2 regions of the Telluria sp. BA11 genome follow, and region 2 is predicted to be linked to the other one. Evidence: predicted binding sites of a transcription regulator. Region 2 holds the regulator's gene; the other holds the start of a gene.
What was found. The regulator LexA, encoded in region 2, represses DNA repair genes until DNA is damaged. The targets are predictions, from matches to a motif close to ACTGTATNNNNATACAGT.

Region 1 (3,189 bases), 1.0 Mb from region 2:
CGCTGGCCGCGGGGGTCATGCTGCCTGCAGCTCCGGCCACAGGTTCATCTGCTGCGGCGCGTCGGCCATGTGCTTGCGCAGCAGGTCGGAGCTGGTCGCGCCTTGCGCCGGCTTGTAGTCGGCGGTGACGACGAACGGCGCCAGTTTTTTCAGGCTGCAGCGCAGCCGCGATAAATCTTCCCAGCGGATGCGGCGAATGCGGCGCAGGTCGGCGATGCGCTTGGCGTTGCGCAGGCCGATGCCGGGAATGCGCGCGATGAGCGTCGCATCGACGCGGTTCAGGTCCATTGGAAACTGGTCGCGGTTCGAGAGCGCCCAGGCCAGCTTGGGATCGATGTCCAGCGCCAGGTTGCCCGTCTGCGGCATGATCTCGCCAGCCGTGAAGCCGTAACTGCGCAGCAGGAAATCGGCCTGGTACAGGCGGTGCTCGCGCAGCAGCGGCGGTGGCGCGAGCGGCACGCTCTTGGGGCTTTGCGGAATCGGGCTGAAGGCGGAGTAGTACACGCGCTTGAGTTTATAGCTGCCGTACAGCGTCTCCGCGGTGTTGAGGATCGTGTGGTCGTCGCTGGCGTCGGCCCCGACGATCATCTGCGTGCTCTGGCCGGCCGGCGCGAAGGCGGGCGACCTTGGCTCTTCGGCTTTTTCATCGAGCTTGCGCCGGATGGAGCCCATCGCCAGCTTGATCGTGTGCACGCTCTTTTCGGGCGCTAGCTTGGTCACGCTGTCGTGCGTCGGCAGCTCGATATTGACCGACAGGCGATCGGCCCAGCGCCCCGCTTCGGTAATCAGGAGCGGATCGGCATCGGGAATCGTCTTGAGGTGGATGTAGCCGCGGAAGTTGTGCACCTCGCGCAGGGTGCGCGCCACGGCCACCAGTTGCTCCATCGTGTAGTCGGCCGACTGGATGATGCCGGAACTGAGGAACAGGCCGTCGATGTAGTTGCGCAGGTAAAAATCCTGCGTCAGCTTGACCACTTCGTCGACCGCAAAGCGCGCGCGAGGGACGTTCGACGTGCGCCGGTTGATGCAATACTGGCAGTCGTAGATGCAGAAGTTGGTGAGCAGGATCTTGAGCAGCGAGACGCAGCGGCCATCGGGCGTGTAGCTGTGGCAGATGCCCATGCCGGTGGTGGCGCCCAGGCCGTCCTTGCCCTCGGAGCCGCGCTTGGGCGCACCGCTGCTGGCGCAGGATGCGTCGTACTTGGCCGCGTCGGCCAGGATTTCGAGCTTGTCGTTGAGTTCCATCGGACGCCCGTGGCTGTATGGGCATACAGTATAGCGTGGCGTGTCATGACAGAGGGTGCGGCAGCGCACCCGTGCGCGGGTGGCGCCGGGTCAAAGACGGGACGCTAGTTAAGCGTGCAGCAAGCCTTCGGCAAGCGCCAGCTGCTGCGCATCCATCCGGCGCGCGGTGCGGGCCAGGTAGTCGCGTGCCGGCCGGATCCCGGCGCCGCCCGCCCGATGCAGCCACGCATACGCTTCGACCAGATCGCGCGGCGCGCCCTGCCCCGCCGCATACATCACGCCCAGGTTGAACTGGGCCCGCGCATGGCCCTGGCGCGCCGCGCACAGGTACCAGAAATGGGCTGCTTCGTAATCCTTGTCCGCGCCCTTGGCGCAGTCGTAGCGCAGCCCCAGCTCGAACTGCGCCAGCGCGTGCTTCTGGTCGGCCGCCTTGTGCAGCCAGTCGGTGGCTTCCGCCGGGTCGCCCAGATCGAGCCGGTCGAGCAGCGTGGCCACCATGTACTGCGCCGCCGCGTAACCCTGCGCTGCAGCGCGCCGGTACCACCCGAGTGCCTGCACGCTGTCCTGCGCCGCGCCGATGCCGTTTTCGTGACGCAGGCCCAGGTCGAACTGCGCGCGCAGGTAGCCCTGCTCGGCCGCCTTGCGGTACCAGGCGGTGGCCTCCACCGCATCGCGCTCGACGCCGTTGCCGGTGTCGAGGAGCTGCCCAAGGTGGTACTGCGCCACCGGCAAGCCCTGCTCGGCCGCACGGCGGTACCAGATGGCCGCCTGCGCCGCATCCTGCACCACGCCCTGGCCGTGCTCATGGCGCATGCCCAGGCTGTCCTGCGCGCCCGCATGGCCCTGCTGCGCGGCGCGCCGGTACCAGATGGCGGCCAGCGCATCGTCCTGCGGCACGCCGTGGCCCGTGTCGTACATCAGCGCCAGATTGAACTGCGAGCTGGCATGGCCCTGGATGCCCGCGCGGCCGTACCACAGCATCGCCTGTTCGCCGTCCGCTTCCACGTCCTGGCCCTTGTCGTAGCGCAGGCCCAGATTGAACTGGGCCGGCGCGTAGCCCTGCAGCGCGGCCTTGCGCAACCACTCGAGCGCCTGCACCGGATCGCGCGCCACGCCCTGGCCGCTGTCGTAGCGCAGGCCGAGGCTGTACTGCGAACGGGCGTAGCCCTGGCTGGCTGCGCGCCGGTACCAGTCCAGGGCCGCATCCTGGTCCTGGGCCACGCCCTTGCCGGTGTCGTACATCATCCCGAGATTGTGCTGGGCGCCCGGTTCGCCCTGTTCTGCGGCGAGGCGGAACCAGTGCAGCGCGCGGCCCACGTCCTGCGCCACGCCCTGCCCCTTGGCGTACAGCCAGCCCAGGTTGTACTGGGCCAGCGCGTAGCCCTGGCTGGCGGCGCGCTCGTACCAGTGGGCGGCCAGCATGAAGTCCTGCGTCACGCCCTGGCCCTTCTGCAGCATCACGCCGAGGTTGTACTGGGCCTGCGCCAGGTTGGCCGTGGCCGCAAGCCGGTACCAGCGCACTGCCAGTTCATCGCTTTGCGCCACGCCCTGGCCGTTCACGTACATGAAGCCCAGGCTGTGCTGGGCCTCGGCGACGCCACGCTCGGCCAGTCCTTTCACACGCAGGAATTCGGCGCTGTGCAACGACGTGTCGGGCATGCCCACTCAGGCCAGCACGGCGCGCAGGTTCGATCCGGGCCGGGTGCGCAGCGCCACCATGAAGTCGCCCAGCGAAATCGGGCGGTAGAACAGGTAGCCCTGCATCGTCATGCAGCCGTTGGCACGCAGGTAGCGCGCCTGTTCCTCGGTCTCGACGCCTTCGGCGATCAGGTTCAGGCCCAGGCCGCGCGCGATCGAGATGATCGCCAGGATCACCGGATAGTGGCCGTCTTCCTCATGGATCTCCTTGACGAACGACTGGTCGATCTTGATCGTGTGGATCGG
Region 2 (3,189 bases):
GAAGTTACGTGCGTAACCGTCCTTGACCTTGACGACGTCGCCCAGGTTGCCGACGTTGACTACTTTTTCCAACAGAATGATTTGCATAGTGATCTCCAGATGTCTGACTGTCGTGACCGACGATTAACCGTGGTGCAGGTCGGTGTACGGCAGCAGCGCAAGGTAGCGTGCGCGCTTGATCGCGGTGTCGACCTGACGCTGGTAGTGCGCCTTGGTGCCGGTCAGACGTGCTGGCATGATCTTGCCGTTTTCCTGGACGAAGTCCTTCAGGGTGTCGACGTCCTTGTAGTCCACCTGCTCAACGCCAGCGGCGGTGAAGCGGCAGAATTTCTTGCGCTTGAACAGCGGGTTTTGCTGTTTGCGCTTCTCTTTGAGTTTCGCTTTGTTTTTGTCGAACTTTTTACCGAATGCCATTTGAGGCTCCTGTATCTAAATTGCCGGGTTAAGCGGCACTGAAATCAATGATGTGAAACACCAGGGCTTTGCTGTTGCGATTTTTCCGTGCAAGAAATCCGTTGAACCTGTAGCTGGCGCCCAATTCGGCGCTGGCAAACCTGCCCGAAATCTCACCCGCGGCGAACGCGGGGACCTCGAACGCGACCGACCTTTCGACTCCGGCCTCTTCCTGCTGCGATTCGTGCATCAGGACGGCTGAAACAATTGGCACACCGGCCGGGGTGTAACGCAGTACGTCGCGCTCGGCGATGGTCGCCATGAGCTGGAGGTGGTTTGCGTTATGCACCCGGTGTTACTGGTTACTACGAATAACTGGGAAAAACTTAAGCAGCAGCAGGCGCTGGCGCAGCGGCTGGAGCGGCTGCTGGCGCAGCGGCTTCGGCACGGTGGCTCTTGGCTGCGTCTTCGCGCTGTACCGATTTCATCATCGGCGACGGTGCGGTTTCAGCTTTTTTCAGCTTGACGGTCAGGTGACGCAGAACCGCATCATTGAACTTGAATGCAGTTTCCAGCTCGACCAGGGTCTCGTTGTCGCATTCGATGTTCAGGCAGATGTAGTGTGCTTTTGGCAGCTTCTGGATCTGGTATGCCATCTGGCGGCGGCCCCAGTCTTCAACGCGATGGATGTTACCGCCGCGGCTGGTCACCGTGGTCTTGTAACGCTCGATCATCGCCGGGACTTGTTCGCTCTGGTCCGGATGGACGATAAACACGATTTCATAATGACGCATGCATTACTCCTTGAGGACGTTTAACAAATGCCCACCTCGGCGTCAAGACGAGTGTGGGAAGGGAAAGCCGGCAATTATAACCCGAATATCGGTGACTTGGAAACCCCCGAAGATGCGATGTCGCCTCGTTAAGCGCTGCAACTGGCATATCTGACTCGACAATTCCACGGTTTTGACGGCTGTTTGCACCATGAATCGCGATTTTCACGATATTTTTTGCGTTTCCCCTTGCGCGCGCGAGAATACTGTACAAAAATACAGGTTACATACATAACCGGTTGCTGTAACACATTTATGCTAAAGCTCACTGCACGGCAAGAACAGATCCTGAACCTGATCAAGGAAGCGATCGAGAACACCGGTTTCCCCCCAACCCGGGCTGAAATCGCTTCTGAATTGGGTTTCCGCTCGGCCAATGCGGCTGAAGAACATCTGCAAGCACTGGCGCGCAAGGGCGCCATCGAAATTTCGCCGGGCACATCGCGCGGCATCCGCCTGATCGGCGCGAGCGTCGAAGCGATCCCGATGCCGCCGCCGTCGTTCATGTCGCTGCCGCTGGTCGGGCGCGTCGCGGCGGGCAATCCGATCCTGGCGCAAGAGCACGTCGAAGCCACCTACAACGTCGACGCGGCCATGTTCGCGGCGCGGCCAGATTTTCTGCTGAAGGTCAAAGGCTGGTCGATGCGCGACGCTGGCATCATGGATGGCGACTTTTTGGCGGTCAAGAAAATCGACAGTGCCAAGAACGGGCAGATCGTGGTTGCGCGCCTGGGCGACGAAGTCACGGTCAAGCGCTATCGCAAGACGGGTGACCTGGTCGAACTGCTGCCAGAAAACCCCGACTTCGACATCATTGCCGTCTCGCCAGACGAAGAGTTCGCGCTCGAAGGTCTGGCTGTCGGCTTGATGCGTAGCTGGAACTGATGTAACGGCGCCGGCCTCCCCGGCCGGCGCCTGTTCTGCCCTGCCCTACTTAGTTCGACGCCTTCTTCACCACGGCATTGTGCTGGTTGATGAATGCCTCGGTGGCATTACGCCACGCTGCAAAATCCGCCAGGATCATCTTTGAATTGACCTTCGCGCCTTCCGCGATATTCTGCCGCACCTGTTCCAGGTAGGCTGCCGAGGCGTCCGCCTCCTGCTTGTTCATCAGCTTGGCGATATCGGCCGGAATCTTCTTCGTCAGCGGCGACTGCGCGTTCAGGTTCGTCACCATCTTGTTGTAGCAATCCTGCCAGCCGGTCACCAGCTTGTTGACGCGATCGATCTCGTCATTCACCTTCGACACGGCCGGAATGCGCGGCGACGGGCAGCGGTATTCGCCCGACTGCAAGTCGGCGCCGTCGTAGCCCTTGATCCAATAGTCGATCTCGGCGCGCTTCGTGACACGCTCTTCCATGACGACCAGCGATTGGGCCGCGACCTTGTTGCCTTTGGCGGCCGACTTTTCGAACAGCGCCTTGGCGGCCGCCTCATCGACGGTGCCCGCTTCACCATACCAGTACATCTGGCCCAGTTGCTGCTGCGCTTGCGCATTGCCGGCATTGGCCAGCTTGGTATACAGCTTGAGCGCGCCCGCGTAATCCTTCTTTTCGAACAGCGCATTGGCGTCTTCCAGCTCGCCCGCATAGGCGGCGCTGGCAATAGTCAGAGAAAGGCAGAGCAGAAAACGTTTCATGGGCATCCGAAGAAAATGACAAGCTGACGATGGGGCATCATAGCCCCCTTTTACAGCCGGACTCAACCGTAAAAATGACAAGGCCGGCATTGCGCCGGCCTTCTTTGCATGGCTTTACGCCGTGCTTACGCGTCCAGCGCCTGGCGGAAGTCTTCGACCAGGTCGTCGGTGTCCTCAATGCCCACCGACACGCGGATCAGCGACTCGGCGATGCCCATGCTGGCACGGCGCTCGGCGCCCATCTCGAAGAAGATCGTGTGCGCCACCGGGATGACCAGCGTGCGGTTGTCGCCCAGGTTCGAGGCAGGAATCGCCAGCTGCAGG

Region 1: a site for LexA is predicted at 1,258-1,275, ahead of AC1MGT_RS09390 (putative DNA modification/repair radical SAM protein). Genes of this name have one in related genera too.

The regions. Positions count from the first base shown of each region.
Region 1 is NZ_CM155275.1:2,142,008-2,145,196, forward strand. Features, by position in the region: gene AC1MGT_RS09385 (UdgX family uracil-DNA binding protein) at 1-19, opposite strand, end outside; gene AC1MGT_RS09390 (putative DNA modification/repair radical SAM protein) at 16-1,245, opposite strand; gene AC1MGT_RS09395 (SEL1-like repeat protein) at 1,354-2,904, opposite strand; gene AC1MGT_RS09400 (putative bifunctional diguanylate cyclase/phosphodiesterase) at 2,911-3,189, opposite strand, start outside.
Region 2 is NZ_CM155275.1:1,137,591-1,140,779, forward strand. Features, by position in the region: gene rplI (50S ribosomal protein L9) at 1-87, opposite strand, end outside; gene rpsR (30S ribosomal protein S18) at 124-414, opposite strand; gene priB (primosomal replication protein N) at 443-742, opposite strand; gene rpsF (30S ribosomal protein S6) at 780-1,187, opposite strand; gene lexA (transcriptional repressor LexA) at 1,482-2,111, shown strand; gene AC1MGT_RS05015 (tetratricopeptide repeat protein) at 2,161-2,865, opposite strand; gene AC1MGT_RS05020 (cystathionine gamma-synthase family protein) at 2,991-3,189, opposite strand, start outside.